Regions from separate parts of the Salinibacterium sp. AL4.1 genome, predicted to be linked through region 2. Evidence: riboswitches for the same ligand, from Rfam matches in the RefSeq annotation. Region 2 holds a riboswitch; the other holds the start of a gene.
What was found. Region 2 has a riboswitch for glycine ahead of ACWTV3_RS13705 (L-serine ammonia-lyase). Riboswitches for the same ligand answer to the same signal wherever they lie in the genome.
Positions count from the first base shown of each region.

Region 1: another riboswitch for glycine. It lies ahead of gcvT (glycine cleavage system aminomethyltransferase GcvT); the one in region 2 lies ahead of ACWTV3_RS13705 (L-serine ammonia-lyase).

Region 1 covers NZ_JBSOQK010000002.1:167,642-176,622, forward strand. The annotation lists gene gcvP (aminomethyl-transferring glycine dehydrogenase) at 1-1,235, opposite strand, end outside; gene gcvH (glycine cleavage system protein GcvH) at 1,235-1,606, opposite strand; gene gcvT (glycine cleavage system aminomethyltransferase GcvT) at 1,609-2,766, opposite strand; glycine riboswitch at 2,802-2,903, opposite strand; glycine riboswitch at 2,905-3,026, opposite strand; gene ACWTV3_RS10170 (Lrp/AsnC family transcriptional regulator) at 3,081-3,512, opposite strand; gene ocd (ornithine cyclodeaminase) at 3,644-4,675, shown strand; gene ctlX (citrulline utilization hydrolase CtlX) at 4,682-5,674, shown strand; gene ACWTV3_RS10185 (VWA domain-containing protein) at 5,768-7,435, opposite strand; gene ACWTV3_RS10190 (PPOX class F420-dependent oxidoreductase) at 7,775-8,164, opposite strand; gene ACWTV3_RS10195 (CDGSH iron-sulfur domain-containing protein) at 8,185-8,391, opposite strand; gene ACWTV3_RS10200 (iron-containing redox enzyme family protein) at 8,388-8,981, opposite strand, start outside.
Region 2 covers NZ_JBSOQK010000003.1:238,884-247,864, reverse strand. The annotation lists gene ACWTV3_RS13720 (SCO4848 family membrane protein) at 98-313, shown strand; gene folP (dihydropteroate synthase) at 696-1,601, shown strand; gene ACWTV3_RS13710 (pyrimidine reductase family protein) at 1,605-2,348, shown strand; gene ACWTV3_RS13705 (L-serine ammonia-lyase) at 2,361-3,809, opposite strand; glycine riboswitch at 3,957-4,052, opposite strand; gene ACWTV3_RS13700 (siderophore-interacting protein) at 4,185-5,012, opposite strand; gene ACWTV3_RS13695 (bifunctional alpha/beta hydrolase/OsmC family protein) at 5,192-6,511, opposite strand; gene ACWTV3_RS13690 (septum formation family protein) at 6,657-7,157, opposite strand; gene ACWTV3_RS13685 (inositol monophosphatase family protein) at 7,253-8,044, opposite strand; gene rsgA (ribosome small subunit-dependent GTPase A) at 8,047-8,981, opposite strand, start outside.

The sequences.
Region 1 (8,981 bases), on a different contig from region 2:
AGGATGTCGCTCTCGAGCGCCTTAGCCGCAATCGCCTGAGCTTGGCCCTTTTTCGTTACCGACAGGGTGTCAAAGAAGGTCTCGTTCTCGACCGTAAAGCCGGCAGCGGTCAAGCGCGCAGCGAACTTGGCGGTGTCGTGGTGGATGCGCTGAGCGATGCGCTTGAGCCCCTGCGGTCCGTGATACACGGCGTACATGGAGGCCATGACAGCCAACAGCACCTGAGCAGTACATATGTTGGAGGTCGCCTTCTCGCGGCGGATGTGCTGCTCACGTGCCTGCAACGACAGACGATAGGCGGGGTTGCCAGCGGCATCCTGAGAGACCCCAACGAGACGACCAGGCAACTGGCGCTCGAGTCCCTTGCGCACCGACATGTAGCCGGCGTGCGGGCCGCCGAAGCCCATCGGCACGCCGAAGCGCTGCGTGGTGCCCACCGCAACGTCTGCGCCGAGCTCGCCCGGAGACTTGAGAATCGTGAGGGCGAGCAGGTCGGCGGCGACAACGGCGAGTCCGCCATGTGCCTTCACCGCAGCAATAACCTCGCTGGAATCCCACACGCGACCGGTTGCACCCGGGTACTGGATGAGCGCGCCGAAGCACTCCGGCAACTCAGGGTTCGCCCCCAACGTGGCCAGGTCGAGCTCGACAAGCTCAATCCCGAGAGCCTCCGCACGGTTCACCAGCAGAGCCTTGGTCTGCGGAAGAGTGTCGGCATCCACGATGAAGACGGGCGACTCGACGCGAGCTGCGCGGCGAGCAAGGAGCATGCCCTCAACGGCCGCGGTGCCCTCGTCGAGCATCGACGCGTTCGTGGTGGTCATACCCGCAAGGTCGGCCACCATCGTCTGGAAGTTGATGAGCGCCTCAAGGCGACCCTGCGAGATCTCCGGCTGGTACGGCGTGTACGCCGTGTACCAGCTCGGGTTCTCGAGCACGTTGCGCTTGATTACCGCCGGGGTGATCGTGTCGTAGTAGCCGAGACCGATCATGCTGCGGCGAACTTTGTTCGCGCCAGCGAGCGCGCGCAGTTCGGCGAGCGCTTCACGCTCAGACGCGGGAGCCGGGATGGACGAGTTCTCGACCGGAGTCTGGTGAATGGCCGGCGGAACCGCGGCATCCACGAGCGCTTCAAGGCTGTCGTAGCCCACCGCAGCGAGCATGCTGGCCTGGGCGGCGTCATCCGTACCGATGTGACGGTCGGCGAAGGTGCCGCTGATGAAAGGGTTGGGCATTATTCGCCTGTCAGTGCGGTGTACTCGTCGAGGCTGAGCATCGACGAGAGTTCGGAGAATTCGATCTTCACGAGCCAGCCTTCACCGAAGGGGTCGCTGTTGACGAGTTCGGGGCTGTCGGCAACGGCGTCGTTGGACTCAACGACGGTTCCGGCAACGGGAGCGAAGAGTTCGCCCACGGACTTGGTCGACTCGATCTCGCCGACAATCTTGCCCTCGGTGACGGTGTCGCCCACCTTGGGAAGGTCAACGAAGACGATGTCGCCGAGCTTGCCCGCGGCGAAATCGGTGATTCCCACGGTCGCGACGTTTCCGTCAACCAGCACCCACTCGTGCTCGGCGGTGTACTGCAGTTCGCTCTTCTCAGCCATGATCAGGCCTCTCTCTTGTAAAAGGGTAGGGAAACAACGGATGCAGCAATGCGACTGCCCCGCACATCGATGTGAAGCTCAGTGCCGACCTCGCTCACGTCGGGGTCGACGTACGCCATAGCGATCGGGTGGCCCAGGGTCGGCGAGAGCGCGCCCGAGGTAATGACGCCGACTTCTTTGTCACCGTGGAAGAGCAGGTAGTCGGCGCGACCGGCGCGACGGCCTTCAGCAGCAAGGCCGACGAGCAAGCGGGCGCCGGCATCCGGGCCTTCTTCGATTGCAGTGCGGCCCACGAAGTCGCCCTCTTTGCTGAGCGCGACGACGCGGCCAAGACCGGCCTGCACCGGGAAAGTCGTGAGGATGAGCTCGTGACCGTACAGGGGCATGCCCGCTTCGAGGCGAAGAGTGTCGCGGCAGGCGAGACCGGCGGGGACGAGACCGAGCGGGGAGCCGGCAACCGTGAGCGCAGCCCAGAGGGCGGCTGCGGCATCCACGTGAATGTACAGTTCGAAACCGTCTTCGCCGGTGTAGCCGGTGCGAGCGATGATGAGGTCGGTGCCGTTGAAGGTTGCTGCGGTTTCGCGGTAATACTTGAGTTCGTCGAGGGGCGTTGCGAAGTCGCTAAGCCCGGCAGTCGCTTCGAGGACGGCGCGGGAAACGGGACCCTGAACGGCGATGAGCGCGTAGTCGTCGCTCTCGTCGGTGACGGCAACGTCGAAGCCTTCGGCGCGTTCGGCGAGCGCCGTCGCTGCGGCGAAACGGTTACCGGCATTAGCCACAACCAAGAAGTGATCGTCGGCGAGGCGGTAGGTGACGAGGTCATCAATGATGCCGCCGGCCTCGTTGAGCAGCAGGCTGTACTTGGCCTGCGCGAGGGCGATACCCGAAAGCTTTCCCGCCAAAGCGAAGTCGAGATACGCGCCGGCGTCAGCGCCGCGAACGTGAATCTCGGCCATGTGCGAGATGTCGAAGATTCCAGCAGCGGTGCGCACGGCATGGTGCTCGGCGAGGTCGGAGCTGTACCGTACCGGCATCATCCAACCGGCAAAGTCGGTGAAAGCGGCACCCAGTTGTTCGTGGATGCTGTGCAGCGGCGAGTACCTCACCGAGGCAGGCGAAGAGTCAGCGGGTGACGCTAACGAGGGTGATTCATCGGACACGGAGTTCTCCTGGCGCGTGGGCTAGTGAATAGAACTCCCCCTCTGTGATGAGCCTGAGAGCTTCACACGCTAAACGCTAGCGAGCTTTCACCGTCGGCGGAACCTCAGGGTGATGCGAGGTTCTCTTTCCAGAGTGGCCAGTGCGGTGCGGTACGTGAACCTGAGAGATTGGCGGGGAGGCTTGCTCCTTCGGTGCCGGTCTCGCGCCTGCCAACTTCTGTTGACGAACGCGGGGTGACCGGCTCTCCCGCATCGTGTTGCGGCCCGATGTTCAGTTGTGAGCCCAGCATAGCAACGCGGGGCGGATGCGCGCGCTACAGCAGCGCCGAGCTCAGCAGCAAACTCGTCTCGCTGTTCACCACGCCCTCGACATTACGCATGCGGGCGAGCACGCGGTCGAAGTTGCTGAGGCTGTCGGTACGGATGTCTGCCACCAGATCCCAGGCGCCATTGGTGGTGTGGAGCTCGTGGATCTCCGGCAGGCCACGCAACTGGCTGATTACAGAGTCGGTCGATCGCCCTTCTACCTCGACAAAGGCAATCGCCCGGATAAAGGAAGGGTCGCGATCCTCTCTAATACGAATCGAGAAACCAAGCACTGTGCCGTTGCTCACGAGCCGATCAATACGGCTCGTAACGGTCGCGCGCGTGACGTTGAGGCGACGCGAGAGGCTCGCCACTGACTCGCGCGCATCGGCTCGAAGGGCGGCCAAGAGGCGACGATCGAGGTCATCTAAGTCAGACATATGCAAAGTGTATATTCGGGCCTCGCATTATGCCTAGTTATTGCCCGGAAATAGCGTTGACTGGGAGTTGTAGCTACATACTGCACATTCGTAACGTAGGAAGCACGATTACCGCAACGAAAGGAGTGACCATGGTTCACTACGTAGACGTCAACAACATGCGCCGCTGGATCGCCGACACCGGCATCGAGCCAATCATCATGGGCATCGTGGGCTACCTCGAACAGGACTACGCCAAGTGGCCGCAGTTCGACAAGTCACCTCGCGTTGCCGCCCACTCCCCCGAAGGCGTCATCGAATTGATGCCGACGAGCGATGGCGAAACGTACGCCTTTAAGTACGTCAACGGCCACCCTTCGAACCCCGCGCTGGGGTTCCAGACCGTCACCGCGCTTGGCATGCTTGCCCGCGTCGACAACGGCTACCCCACCTTCTTCTCAGAGATGACCTTGCTTACGGCGCTGCGCACCTCTGCGACCTCCGTCATGGCGGCGCGTGCCTTGGCTCGCCCCGACTCCAGCGTTCTCGCGCTCATCGGCACCGGTACACAGTCTGAATTCCAGGCTCTCGGCTTCCGCGCCGGCCTCGGCATCACGAGCCTGCGCGTGTGGGACACCGACCCTGCTGCGATGGACAAGTTCATCCGCAACGTTGAGCCGCTGGGTTTCGACATCGTGCGCGCCACCTCAGCAGCAGATGCTGTTGCCGGCGCTGACATCGTCACCACCTGCACCGCTGACAAGAAGAACGCGACGATTCTCACGGCCGACATGATCGAACCCGGTATGCACCTCAACGCCATTGGCGGCGACTGCCCGGGCAAGACAGAACTCGAAGAGGCCATCGTGCGCAACTCGACGGTGTTCGTGGAGTTCCCCGAACAGACTCGCATCGAAGGCGAAATTCAGCAGCTCGAAGCCGACTCCCCCATCACCGAACTGTGGGAAGTTCTCGCGGGCACGGCGGCAGGCCGCACCGCCAATGACGAGGTAACCCTCTTCGACTCGGTCGGCTTCGCGATCGAAGACTTCTCTGCCCTGCGGTACGTTTTCGACGCTGTCCGCGGCACCGAATACGCAACGGACCTCGATCTGATTGCAGACCCGGCTGACCCCAAGGACCTGTTCTCGCTCGTCTCGCGCGTTCCCGCGCTCACTGCGTAACCGTCAATGAGCGTTCAGGCGCCTTCGGCCGCAGTACTGATTCGCCCGCACCTGTTCACTCCGAACAGCCAGACCGCTGGTGACAACGCGTTCCAGTCCACCGACCCCACGCGAACACCGGATGAGATTGCTCGCGCTGCGTACGACGAGTCCACCCACGTGGCCGAGACTTTGCGTAACGTCGGCGTGAACATCCACGTGTTCGAGGACACGGAGAGCTCACGCCCCGACAGCGTGTTCCCGAATAACTGGTTCTCGACGCACAGTGGCGGCCGTGTTGCGGTGTACCCGATGTACGCGCCAAACCGTCGCACGGAGCGTCGCCCCGATGTGATCGAGATGCTGAAGCACGACTTTCGCGTGCAGGATGTCGTCGACTACTCCGGCTTGGAGCACGACGGCATCTACCTCGAGGGCACCGGTGCGATGGTCATTGACCACACCAACCGCGTTGCCTATGCGGCCGAGTCACACCGGGCAAACCCGCTCGCGCTTGAGCGATTCTGTGCATCGTTTGGCTACGAGCCGATGATGTTCGAAGCGCGCGATACCCAAGGGGTACCGATCTATCACACCAACGTCATGATGTGCATCGCCACCGATTTCGCGATGATCGGGCTCGACCTGATCTCCTCGGGCGACCGCCGGATGGAAATGGCTGAACGACTAACAGCACCAGGACGCACTCTCATCGACCTCACGGCTGATCAGATTGCGAACTTCGCTGGCAACGCTCTCGAACTCAAGGGTGCCAACGGACGCATTCTGGCCCTCTCAAGCCGAGCGCTTAAGAGCCTGACGCTCGCCCAGCGCTCGGTCATCGAGGCGAGTTGCGAGATTGTGCCGCTCGACATTCCGACCATCGAGTTGGCTGGTGGCTCTGTTCGCTGCATGGTGGCGGGCATCCACTTGGATCGTCGCTCACGCATGGCGGCTGATGTAGCCGCAGGCGTTCCTGCTGCCGATTCTGCCGAGACAGCTCCGGCAGCAGGCGCCTGACCAGTCTGCTCTATCGGCGGGTCCCGCCGCCGTCAGAGCAGACCGCAGCACCCTGAGTCGCCACCGGTGGCGACTCAGGGGCTGGGCGTATCGCTAACTGCAGTTCGGGCGGCAGTCGCGCTGGGACAACGCCTCGAGCATCACATTGCTGAGCTCGGTGGGGTTGTTTGCTTGGTAGGCCGTTCCACCGGTCGCTTGGGCGATCTTGCGCATCGCTTCTACGTCGGTGTCGGGGCCGATTCCGACGAGCACTACGGGTACGGGCTCGTCACGGTTCGCCTCGACCATGGCCGTGAGTTCTTCCAACAGCACCTCAAGAGAGATGCCGTTGTCATCTTCGTTACGGCCATCAGTGATGAGCATCACTGAGTTGACCTTGTCAGGGTTGTAGTCCTCGCGGACGTGAGTCACCGCGGCAAGCACCGTGTCGTTGAGGCCCGTGTAGCCATTGATGCGCGACGGGAGCGAGTCGATGATCGCTTGAAGGTTCTCGACATGCTCGGGGTCGTTCATCGAACGGATGCCGGCGACGTCTTCCCAGTCCTCGGTACCAACGCGCTCCTTTGAGAAAAGCCACATGCCGAGTTCGTCATCCTCAGAGAGCGTGCTGAACGCGTCTTCTGCCGAGTTCTGGAACATCTCAATACGACGCTGACCATCCCAGGCACGCTCAAGCATCGAACCGGAAACATCAACGACGGCGAGGATGCGCGAACGCAGGTTGAGAGCGTTCCAGTTGCGCAGAATGCCCACAAGTTCGTCGGTGTCTCCGACGCTCTGAGTCTCGACCGGAGCCGCGATAACACCGGAGGCAAGGATCTCTCCCTCGCCCGCATTGTCACGGAAGCCCTCGGCGTTAAGCACCTGCGAAGAGCCACGAATGAGGTCTGCAAACTCTTCGAGCAGCGCCAGGCGTGCGGTTTCGGCATCCGCCAGTTCGGCGCGCTCTTCTTCCGTCATTCGCGAGGCTTCGAGCTCGGAGACGGTGGAGTTGTCGACGACCACGAACGGGTACGTGAGTGCGACCGTTCCCTCGGCGGGGTAGAGCGCCACGAGCGGCTCATCGGGGTTCGAGGCGTTGTGCTCAACAATCTCGCGTTCCGTTGCCAACGCGACCATGCGGGAATCCGAAATCTGAAGCTCGGTGAACGCCGCTTTAGTGGAGTCGGGAATGGAACGGCCGAGGTTGGTGAGCACCTGGTCGAAATCTGAAGAGTCTCCTTCTGCAGACAGATCGTTGAGGGTCGCTAGCGCGATCATGCTCGATGCAGACGACTCAGGGTCGGGGAGCAAAGTGCGGTAGCGACCAGCAAGGATCGCACCCCAGCCGACCTCGGCCGCTTCGAACTCAGCGACTTTGACCGCGGGTGTTGCGAGCACGAGGGGGCTGGACGCGATTGAATCCCACTCTTGCGTTGCGGGAACTTCTCGGCCCAACGCGGTTGCCGTGCTTTCTACGCGGTTGAGCCAGACGGGCGAATCAGGGATCCATGCATCTGCGCCAGTCGACGTTCCAGAGGCGAGAAGAGCAGCAGTGTCAGCAGACTTCTGCGTGACGACTGTGACAGACAGACACTGCCCAACATGCTCAGAATTGAAAGCATTGGCGACCGTTTGCACGGTCGAAGAGATCGTAGGGTCGGTGACGACAGCGAGTTCGGTCGCATTCGGACAACCGAACGTTTGCGCGACAAAATCGTCGAGTTTGTTTTGAGCTGCGAGCGCTACGAGCGCTCCACCGCCCGCGAGAGACAGCGTCAAGAGGGTTGCTAGGACAGGGGTACTTGCGCGGATGAGCCAGGATTTGAGCGTTCTGGAACGGTGGCGAGGTCGGGACACGGGGACTCCATCGATCACGGGTGCACTCGGTTTCGGGGGAACCAAGAGTTGACCCCCTTTCGGGGGCATACACAATAGTGACACAATTTCGCATCAACGAAACGGTTGCGCACAGGTATTTCTCACTTGTGAGATCGAAATTTGCCGATGTCGCCAAAATAGCGCTCGCAATCCACCACGTACGCAATAATCTTCCGTCGCCTTGAGAGGCTCACGGAGTGTTTGTGGATGCCGCCAGCAGAGCGCGCGTCGCCTCCGACTCTAGAGTCGAATCTCGAGCGCCACGGATTGCGCCGCAGCACCTCGGACCTTTTGCGCGAGCCGAATAGCCGTGTACTTGGCACCGTACTTTTTCTTCAGAGCGGCATCCATGGCATCCAGCGTCGCTTTGTCGTCGCAGATGGCGGCAGTCGCGGGCACCGCAACGGCGCCGTCGGAAATATTGCCGCGCATGTCGCACGGCGTGACTTCGACGCGCGAAGTGTGACGCACGCGCTTCACCTTGCCCGACGAGGGCGCTGTAGTGACGAGCAAACGATCGCCGTCGGCCACGATCCACACCGGGGTCGACACCGGCTCCCCTGACTTGCGAAAGGTAGTGACGGAGACATAAGTCTCGGTGGCGAGCGTGGAAAAGTCGGCGGTGGGCATGCGCCCATTATCCCGTGGCGCTAGGCCTTGAAGTTGATGAGCTTGTGGGTGCCATCGCAGAATGGCTTGATCGCTGATACGCCGCACCGGCAGAGGGCCACGGTTTTGCGCGACTGCTCGATCGGTTCGCCATCAGCGGAGCGCAGGTCGATCTGCCCCCGCACAAGAAGAGGGCCATTGGTGCACGCCGTTACCTCGACATCATCGTGGTTCTCTGAGGTTGTCATCGGCCTGCCCCCACCTCAGCATCAGCTGGGCTCGCCGCGCCCTCGTCGCGGCCAGCCAGCGCCGCCTCGAAAGGAAACGGCTTACGCAGGGACGACTTCTCGGCCACCCACGATTCGAGGATGTGGTCGCCCACCCACTCGTCGATCAACAGGCACGCACGTGCTCCGAAGAAGATCTCGCTCAGCAGGGCTGGCTCGCTTTCGGCAAGCCCACCAGCGAGATCGCGGGCAGCAATTTGTTCGTGCACGGCATCCGCTTCAACATGCTCGTCGAAGTATTCGGTGACGTTCTCGTCGAAACCTAAGCGGCGAAAACCTCGCGCGTAGAGCCCATTGGGAATCGATGACGTCATCTCAAACGCAGCCAGGTGCCCCGCGATCGCACCGCGCAGTCGACGGTTCATTCCGAAGAGCGAGATCATGTTGAACGAGGCAAGCGTGATGGCTGGCGCAAAGTTGACGTAGGTGCCGTACCGAGAGTCCAGACCGATGCCGCGCATCGAGCGCGCAAACAGTTCGGAGTGCATCCGCTCCCGGCGACCATTGCCGTACTCGTCAGCTTGGATCTCGACGAGCGCCGCTTTAGCGCG
Region 2 (8,981 bases):
TGTTCGATGCGTGATGCGTGATGCGTGATGCGTGGCGCGTGGCGCATAGGGCATGACGGGCGCTGGGTGCTGTGCGTCGGGCGTAGGCTTGAGAACCATGGAGTTGTTTGCCGCAATCGTTCTCTTCGTCAGCGCACTGTTCAATGTCGTCGCCTGGCCCCGTTTCTTCGAGCGTGTGAGCGGCGACCCGCGAGCTCGCGATTCCGCTGGCAAGCCGACGGCGTTCTATCGGGTGCACGCGGTGCTGCTCGGGATTGCCATGGCGATTGCCGCGGCGTCCGTGCTCGCGGGTATTCTGCTGCTCAGTCTCTAACTCAGCGTTGCCGCCCGGCCGGCTCTCTGTCCGGCCCTATCGTGGCGCGACCGGCCGTTAGTTGTCCAAGGCGAGTAGGAGATAGTCGCGGAGTACCATCGCGTGGTTCAGTTCGGGGTCTCGCGGCATAGAGCAGGGCCACTCTGTCGTGGGTGCGAAGTCGTTCGACCGTGGCCGCGACCTCAGGGCGTTCATCCAACTCCGTTCGATAGCGACTGGCGAAATCTTCGAAGGTGTCGGAGTCGTGGTCTCACCACGTGTGTAATTCTCCCTCGGTGCGTATGGCGCTGACAGCCCTAACTGCCCTAACAGCGTCTAGGTTCTCGCGGTCTTTTTCGTAATTCGAATGGAGTTGTCAGTATCGTCGCCCAGTATAGGGAGTATGAGTTTTGTGCTCCCTTCGCTGCGGAATCCCCGCCGCACCATCGGTGATCGAACCTTCGACTTTTCGCAGCGTGTGGCGGTGATGGCGATCGTCAACCGCACGCCTGATTCCTTCTACGACGCCGGCGCAAACTATGCGCTCGACGATGCCGTGGCAGCGTCGCTGCGAGCGGTACGCGATGGCGCTGACTGGATCGACATCGGGGGAGTGCCGTTTGCTCCGGGTGACCCGCTCAGTGTCGAAGAGGAGTGCGACCGTGTGGTGCCGGTTGTCGAGGCGCTGCGAGCAGAATCCGATGTCGTTATCTCTGTAGACACCTTCCACTCAGAAGTTGCACGGCGCAGCATCGCCGCCGACGCTACGGTGATCAACGACACCACCGGGCTCAGCGATCCAGATCTAGCCCGCGTTGTCGCCGACAGCGAGGCGTCGCTGATCCTGGTGCATTCGCGGGCCCAGCCACGAACCCAGTTCGCTCGTCCGCAGTATGACGACGTCGCTATCGAGGTGCGGGACTTTCTCCAGAGCCGAGTCGAGCGGGCAATGGACGCGGGGGTTCCGGATGACCGTCTCTTTGTTGATCCCGGGCACGACCTCAACAAAAACACGCTGCATAGCCTTGAACTCACGCGTCGCCTTGATGTGATCACCGACCTGGGGCTTCCCACGCTCGTCGCCCTATCGAACAAAGACTTCATCGGTGAGGTACTCGAAAAGCCGAAGCGCCAGCGTCTCGAAGGCTCGCTCGCGGCCGCGGTTGCGTGTGTGCTTAACGGCGCCCGCGTCGTACGCGTGCACGAGGTGGCCGAAACGGTGGATGCCGTACGAATGGCAGAAGCGATTCTGGGGCTCCGCGAGCCGGCGGTGCTGAAGCACAATATGTCCGACGCCAACGAAAGGTAGCCCGTGGCCGCTGCATCCGACATCCACTCCCTGGCCGTAGGAACGGCACTGACTGACGAGCAGCTGCTCGCGAGCTACGCCGTGGCTGATCGCACGAAGCCCTGGTTGCGCGCGAACTTCGTGTCGAGCATCGACGGGGCTGCGACCCACGAGGGCGTCTCGGGCGGGCTAGGAACACCGGCGGACGGGCGCGTGTTTCCGCTGTTGCGCAGACTCGCGGATGTCATCGTGGTCGGCGCCGGCACCGTGCGTCACGAGGGTTACCGTAATCTCGCTCTCGATGAGGAGTCGGTCGCCTGGCGAACCGCGAACGGGCTCAGCGCGCAGCCGCCCTTCGCCATTGTGACCGCGTCACTGCGGTTGGAGCCGAAAGACCTCGAGTCGTATGCCGCTCGACCGTTCGTCGTCACTACGGAGAAAGCGTCCGCGGAGCAACGAGAACGTATAGAGGAAGTCGCGGACGTCATCGTTGCGGGAGAGTCGCAAGTCGACACCGTGGAGTTGAAACATGCTTTGGCGGAGCGAGGATATCCGCAGTTGCACAGCGAGGGCGGGCCGACGCTGTTCGCCACGATGATCGCCCAAGGCGTGGTTGATGAGCTGTGTCTTACGGTTAGTCCACGCCTCGAGGGCGGTTCTGCGCGACGCATTGTCGACGCCGCGGATGCGACGCCACAGAACATGATGCTCGCCCACGCTTTCAGCGCCGCTGACGGAACCTTACTGCTGCGCTACACGCGCCCGTAATCGTGTTAGTTGCTAACACTCGACGACGTTGACGGCGAGGCCGCCCATCGACGTCTCTTTGTAGCGCGAACTCATGTCTTTGCCGGTCTCAGCCATCGTGATGATCACCTCGTCGAGTGAGACTCGGTGGGTCCCGTCGCCCCACAGGGCCATCTTGGCGGCGTTAATAGCTTTGGCCGCGGCAATGGCATTGCGTTCGATGCAGGGGATTTGCACGAGGCCGCCGATGGGGTCACACGTGAGTCCAAGATTGTGTTCCATTGCGATCTCCGCAGCGTTCTCGACCTGCTCGGGCGTTCCGCCCAGAATCTCGGCCAACCCCGCAGCCGCCATAGACGAGGCTGAGCCGACTTCTCCTTGGCATCCGACCTCTGCACCCGAGATGGAAGCCATGCGCTTGTAGAGCACGCCCACGGCGGCGCTGGCTAGCAAGAAGCGCACGGTAGCGTCGTCCTTCATCGCTTGATCGGCGTCTTTCATGCCGGGAGCGTAATGCGTCGCGTAAAACAGCACGGCGGGAATGATGCCAGCAGCGCCATTAGTGGGAGCGGTGACAACACGGCCACCAGATGCGTTCTCTTCGTTGACCGCAAGGGCGACAAGGTTGACCCACTCTTGCCAGAAGGCCGGGTCGCGGTCGGGGTCTTCAGCGCGCAGTCGCGCGTGCCAATCAGGAGCGCGGCGGCGCACATTGAGTGTGCCCGGCAAGTTGCCAGTGCGCTCGAGACTGTTGTTCTTGCACTCGTCCATGACGTCGCGGATGTGAAGCAGGCCGGCGCGGACCTCCGCTTCAGAGCGGCGGGCGAGCTCGTTGCGCAACATCACGCCACTGAACGAAAGGCCCTCGGCGCGGCAGTGCGCGAGCAACTGCGCCGCCGTGCGGAACGGAAAGGGATCCGCAACGTGATCGAGACCGTTGCTGCCATCGCGGTTATCGCCCTCGCGATAGATGAAACCACCGCCAATGGAAAAGTAAGTTGCTTCGAGAACGGGCTCGCCGGCATCCGAGAATGCAGCAAAGCGCATACCGTTGGGATGCCCGTCGAGAACGGTCAGCGGGTGCAGGGCAATCTCGGCCTCGCGGAACGGCACTTCGTGACTGCCGGCCAGACTGAGAGTTCCGGTCGCTTCGATCCTCGCGAGAATCTCTTCCATCTCGGTGGGAAGAACGCGGTCGGAGAGCTTGCCCTCTAAACCGATTAACACAGCGCTCATCGTGCCATGGCCCGCACCGGTTGCGGCGAGGGATCCATAGAGGCGCACATTCACGGTGGCGACAGAGTCGAGCATCGCGTGCTCGGCAAGATCAGCGGCGAAGGACGCCGCAGCGCGCATCGGGCCGACGGTATGAGAACTCGAAGGGCCGATGCCGACCGTGAAGAGGTCGAAGCTGCTGAGCGGCACTTCTTCGAGAGAAGGAGTGGGTACTTCTGTAGTGGGGGTCAGATTGCGAATGGCCACGGTGACTCCATTTCTTCACCGCACAGCGTCGTACGGGCGTCGTTGAGTCCTCTCCGCTCTGTATTGGGCCTGAGAGTTTCCGCACGCTTGTGGCGTCGCGTTGCCCCGTCGGCGAGTCGGGCAGGGTCGACTACTTTTCAGAGTTGCCTATCCACTGCGGTACTGGGGCCTGAGAGATTCCCGGAGAGGGTTTGCTCCTACGGCGCCAACCATCGATCGGAAGGACTCTCCCGCGGCGGAATGACGGCTGTTCACTTGTGCCCTCAGCATACACTTGGGGCCGATCGGGCGACTGGACATCTGTGCTGGAGCAGGATGCTCAGGCGAGCACGCGCGGCCGACTGGGGCCGTGCTCGCGCGTGCTCGCTGCGCTCGTTAGTCTTCGGGGTCGCTCGGATCGATGGGGGCGTGATGGTCGGCATCGGTCACACCACGACGCCAATAGCCGTCTGCCGTGACTTGTTTCTTCGAGAGTCCTAGCTCGCGGCGGAGGTAACGACGCAGCGGCACCAAGGTTGTCGCTTCGCCAGCGAGGAAAATAAAGGTAGATTCGCCGATCTCGCCGAGGGCACGCAGCGCAGCATCCAACTGACCGAGGCCATCGCGACGGTAGAACCACTGGGCGTCCATACGGGCGTTGAGCTCATCGCTGAAGTAACTCTCGACGCTCTCGTCGGCAACATCGAACAGCGCGGTGATGCGCACCGAGGTTGGCAGCATTTCGATCCAGCGTGAAGCCGAGGGGAGCGCGGTTTCGTCAGCAATCAGGATGACGTGGGTGGCACCCTGCGGGAGAAGCTTCGAGCCGCGCGGGCCAGCAATGACGATCTCGTCGCCGACTTTTGCTTTTCCGGCCCAGGCGGAGGCGGGACCTTCGTCACCGTGGACGACGAAGTCGATATCGAGTTCGTGGTGACCGTCGTGGCTACGGAAGCCAAGCGGGGTGTAGTCGCGGGAGAATACTTTGCCCTCGCCGACGCGTTTGAGGCCGTCTTCAGTCATGATGGGTGCCGTCAGCACACCAGTGGCGGGGTCGGGGAAGAACACTTTGACGTGGTCTGTGGGCCCGCTACTGATGAAGCCTTCGAGCTCGTCGCCGCTCAGCGTGATGCGAGCGATTGAAGGGGCCGGGTGGCTCACTGCGCTGACCGCGAGGCGGCGGGCGGCGAGAGGGTGCTTGACGGAGTCGCGTACAAGAGTCATAGGCAGTGGGCGCTGGGCGCCAGCTCATTTCACTTAGAAGTTAGGGTGACCTAACCACTGTAGCTCGCCAGGCTGGCAAGGGCTAGGGAGAGTCGCTTCAGATCGCCTTGAAGCGTCCAAGCGCTGAGGTCCTTAGCGCTGCGGTGTTTAGCCCTGAGGCTGCGAGCCGTCGCGGCGTTCTAGCTCTGGGCGGCCAGCGTCGTGCTGATTGAGATCTCGCCCTCGAGCGAGCGGTGAACGGGGCACTTATCGGCGATGACGAGAAGCGAATCGCGTTGCTCGTCGGTGAGGTCACCGTCAAAGGTCAGCTCGCGCGTAAAGTGCTCTACCATTCCCTCGGTCGCCGTGCAGTGATCGCAGTCGGCGGCTGTGATCCGTTCGCGCGTGAGCCTTACGCTGACGCCTTTGAGGGGCATCTTTTTGCGATCGGCGTACATGCGGATCGTGATCGAAGTGCAGCTGCCGAGGCCAGCCAAAATGAAGTCGTATGGGGCCGGGCCGTGGTTGTCGCTGAGCGGCGCGGGTTCGTCGGAAATGATCTCGTGACCGGAAGCAAACACGCGCTGTTCGTACCGCGCGGGGCCGCTCTCGGTGACGATGACGGCACTGCCGTCGACTGTCACAGTTGCGCTCGGGCTAACCACAGGCGCTGACGCAGTTGCAGATTCAGATGCAGGCGCCGCCGCTGTGGCAGAAGCAGCAGTCGAGTTCGATGCCGCGGCGTGAGGTGCGGCAGCAGCATCGGCGCGATCGAAAGCGTAGCGGGCGGCCCACGCGGCAATCATGCTCGCAGCGAAGGCAGCGTCATCCCGGTCGCTCAGTAGGTGGTCGGCGCCATCCAAAGCGACGAAGGACTTCGGATGCCGTGCCGCTTCGAAAATTTCGCGAGCGTTGTCGACGCCCACCGTCTGGTCAATGGGGGAATGCAGCACCAGCAACGCGGCGTCCAAGTCCCGTAGGCGCTCGCTTTGCGGCTGAGAGGCGATGTCGTCGAGCAGTTGCTTGCGGATGCGGAAAGGGCGCCCGCCCAATTGAACCGTTGCTTCTCCCTCTGCCACAATCTCGGCGCTGGCGTGGGAGAAGAGGTTACTGATGTGAGCGGGGTCGCTCGGGCTGCCGAGAGTTGCTACGGCGCGGGCTGAGGGCACGCGGTGAGCGGCGGCGAGCACGGCAGCACCTCCGAGGGAGTGACCGATGAGGATGGTCGGCGCCCGGTAGTTGTCACGGAGGAACTCGGTGGCGGCAACAACGTCGTCGATGTTCGAACTGAAGTTGGTGTTGGAGAAGTCGCCGTCTGATCCGCCCAACCCGGTGAAGTCGAAACGCAGCACGGCGATGCCGTACTCGACGAGCGCGCGGGAAATTCGGGAGGCCGCAAAAGAGTCTTTGGAGCACGTGAAGCAGTGCGCGAAGAGCGCATACGCCGAGGGTGTTCCCTCGGGAAGGTCGAGGCGGGCGGCCAGCATTGTGCCATTGGAGCCCGGGAATTCAATCTTCATCGTTCACTACCGCCTTGTTCTCTGCTGCTCCCAGCGTCTCGTAGGGAGCTACAGAGTGCAACGTCGCCGGGGGCGCGGTTTCTTCCCTTAACCGAACAACGGCCGACGAAGAGCATGTCTTCGTCGGCCGTTGTAGCGCGGCTATTTACAGTCCGGAGCCTGCGAGCGATCCAGTGATCTGGTTGCCGGAGGGGTCGTAAATGAGGCACAGGATCTCGCGGTCGCCCTCAGACCAGCTGCCCTCGGTGGGGTAGTACCAGGAGAAGTCGTAGACGGAGTCGTCGTACTCGACGCCCATGAAGCTGCTGAATTCGGCGTAGCAGTCGTTCGTGGCCTGCTGCTCGATGACGCTGTCACCGGGGAAGTCGCCCTCGGCGAGGTACGAAGCGGCGTACACTTCAGCGTCGTGCGGCTCTGCGCAGTCGATGGTCTTCGTGCTGGAGACCTCTCCGCCGTCTTGGTTGCCGACTTCGCAGTCACCAATGACGAGGCTGAAAATGTCTTGCGTGGTGCCGGGGCCGGAATCAACAGCGTCGCCGATTTGGTCGGTTACTTGATCGAGGATGCTGCATCCGCTCAGGGCCACAGCGGCGGCGGCAACCGCGGCGATGGCGATCGTGCGGCGCCAGATTGTCTCTGTCGACATAGAAGTAAGTCTCTTTCGTGTGAATGTGTCGCGCTTCGTACTGCCTAAGCCTACTTAACACAGGCTTTTCACAGGTGACGAAAGAGGGTGAACTCCTAGTGAGATCGAAGAAAGTTCAACGAATCGTTATGAAGAATGCCGTTTGTGGCGAGCGCACTGCCGTGCCAGGGGCCTTCTTCGCCGTCGACCGAGGTGAAACGGCCGCCGGCCTCCTGCACGATAGGGATGAGCGCCGCCATGTCGTAGGGCTGCAAATCGAATTCGCCCACGAGGTCTAGCGCGCCCTCAGCGAGCAACATGTACGCCCACATATCGCCGATGGCACGCGAACGCCACGTCGCGCGCGTGAGCGCAACAGCGGCATCCAAGCGACCGGCGCCATCCCACCCCGACAGGCTGTTGTAGCTAATGGATGCGGCATCCAAAGCAGCAACCTTGCTCACGAATATCTGTTCGGCGTCGCCATCGCGAGCCTGCGCAAACGCGCCGTGGCCAGTCGCGGCCCACCAGCGCTTGCCAAGAGCCGGCGAGCTCACGACACCGACCTGCGGAGTGCCATCGATCACGAGCGAAATCAGGGTGCCCCAAATCGGGACCCCACGCAAAAAGTTAGACGTGCCGTCGATCGGGTCGATGATCCACTGACGGTTCGAGTCACCGGCCTCGCCATACTCTTCACCGAGAATTGAGTCGCCCGGGCGTGCAGCAGCAATGCCGGAACGGATGCTGCGCTCGACAGCCTTGTCGGCATCCGTTACCGGAGTGCGGTCAGGCTTCGTCGTGACCTCAAGATCGAGCGCGGTGAAGCGATCGAGGGAGATGAGGTCGGCATCGCCTGCGAGAGCGAGGGCCAGAGAAAGATCGTCGGCGAGAGTGTATTCGGTCACAGCTACACGCTAGCGGAACCGAGTGTCGTGATGAGCCGCTGGAACGAGTCAAGACGTAGCCGGCCGACCTCACCGAGAGCGCCGGAAGCAACAGCCTCGGAGATCGCGCAGTCGGGAGCATCCGGCAGGTGGGTGCAGCCGCGGGGGCAGTCTTCAGCGAGCTCTGCGAGATCAGTGAATGACGAAAGAATCTTGCTCGGGTCGATGTGCCCGAGCCCGAACGAACGCACGCCCGGAGTGTCAACGACCCAGCCAGAACCGACGCGGTACGACATCGTTGACGACGAGGTGTGGCGCCCACGACCGGTAACCGAGTTGACGCGCCCCACCGCACGATTGGCATCCGGTACCAGAGCATTGACGAGTGTGGACTTGCCGACGCCCGAGTGGCCAACGGCCACCGTCGTGTGGCCCTCGAGAGCAGCGCGCAGCTCGTCGAGGGGAACCTCGTCTGAGCGGCTCGCGATGACCTTCAAGTCGAGACCGGCAAAGTTCTCCAAGAACGGCGCCGGGTCTTGCAAGTCAGTTTTGGTGATGCAGAGGATCGGATCGATTCCCGCATCGTACGCAGCAACAAGATAGCGATCGACGAGTCGCGGTCGCGGCTCCGGGTCTGCTGCGGCAACAACAATGAGCATCTGGTCGGCGTTAGCGACGATGATGCGTTCTACGGCATCCGTGTCGTCGGCGCTTCGGCGCAACAGCGTGGTTCGTTCGCGAATGCGCACGATGCGCGAGAGCGTTCCTTCGGTACCGCTCGTGTCGCCGACCAGGTCAACCCAGTCGCCCGTGACGACAGAAACCTTGCCGTGCTGGTTGCGGCCGAGCTCACGAGCGCGGGCGGCAATGATCTGGCGTTCTTCGGGGGTTCCTTCGGCTACCCAGACGCCGTAGCGGCCACGGTCGACGCTGAAGACGCGCCCTTCAATGGCATCTG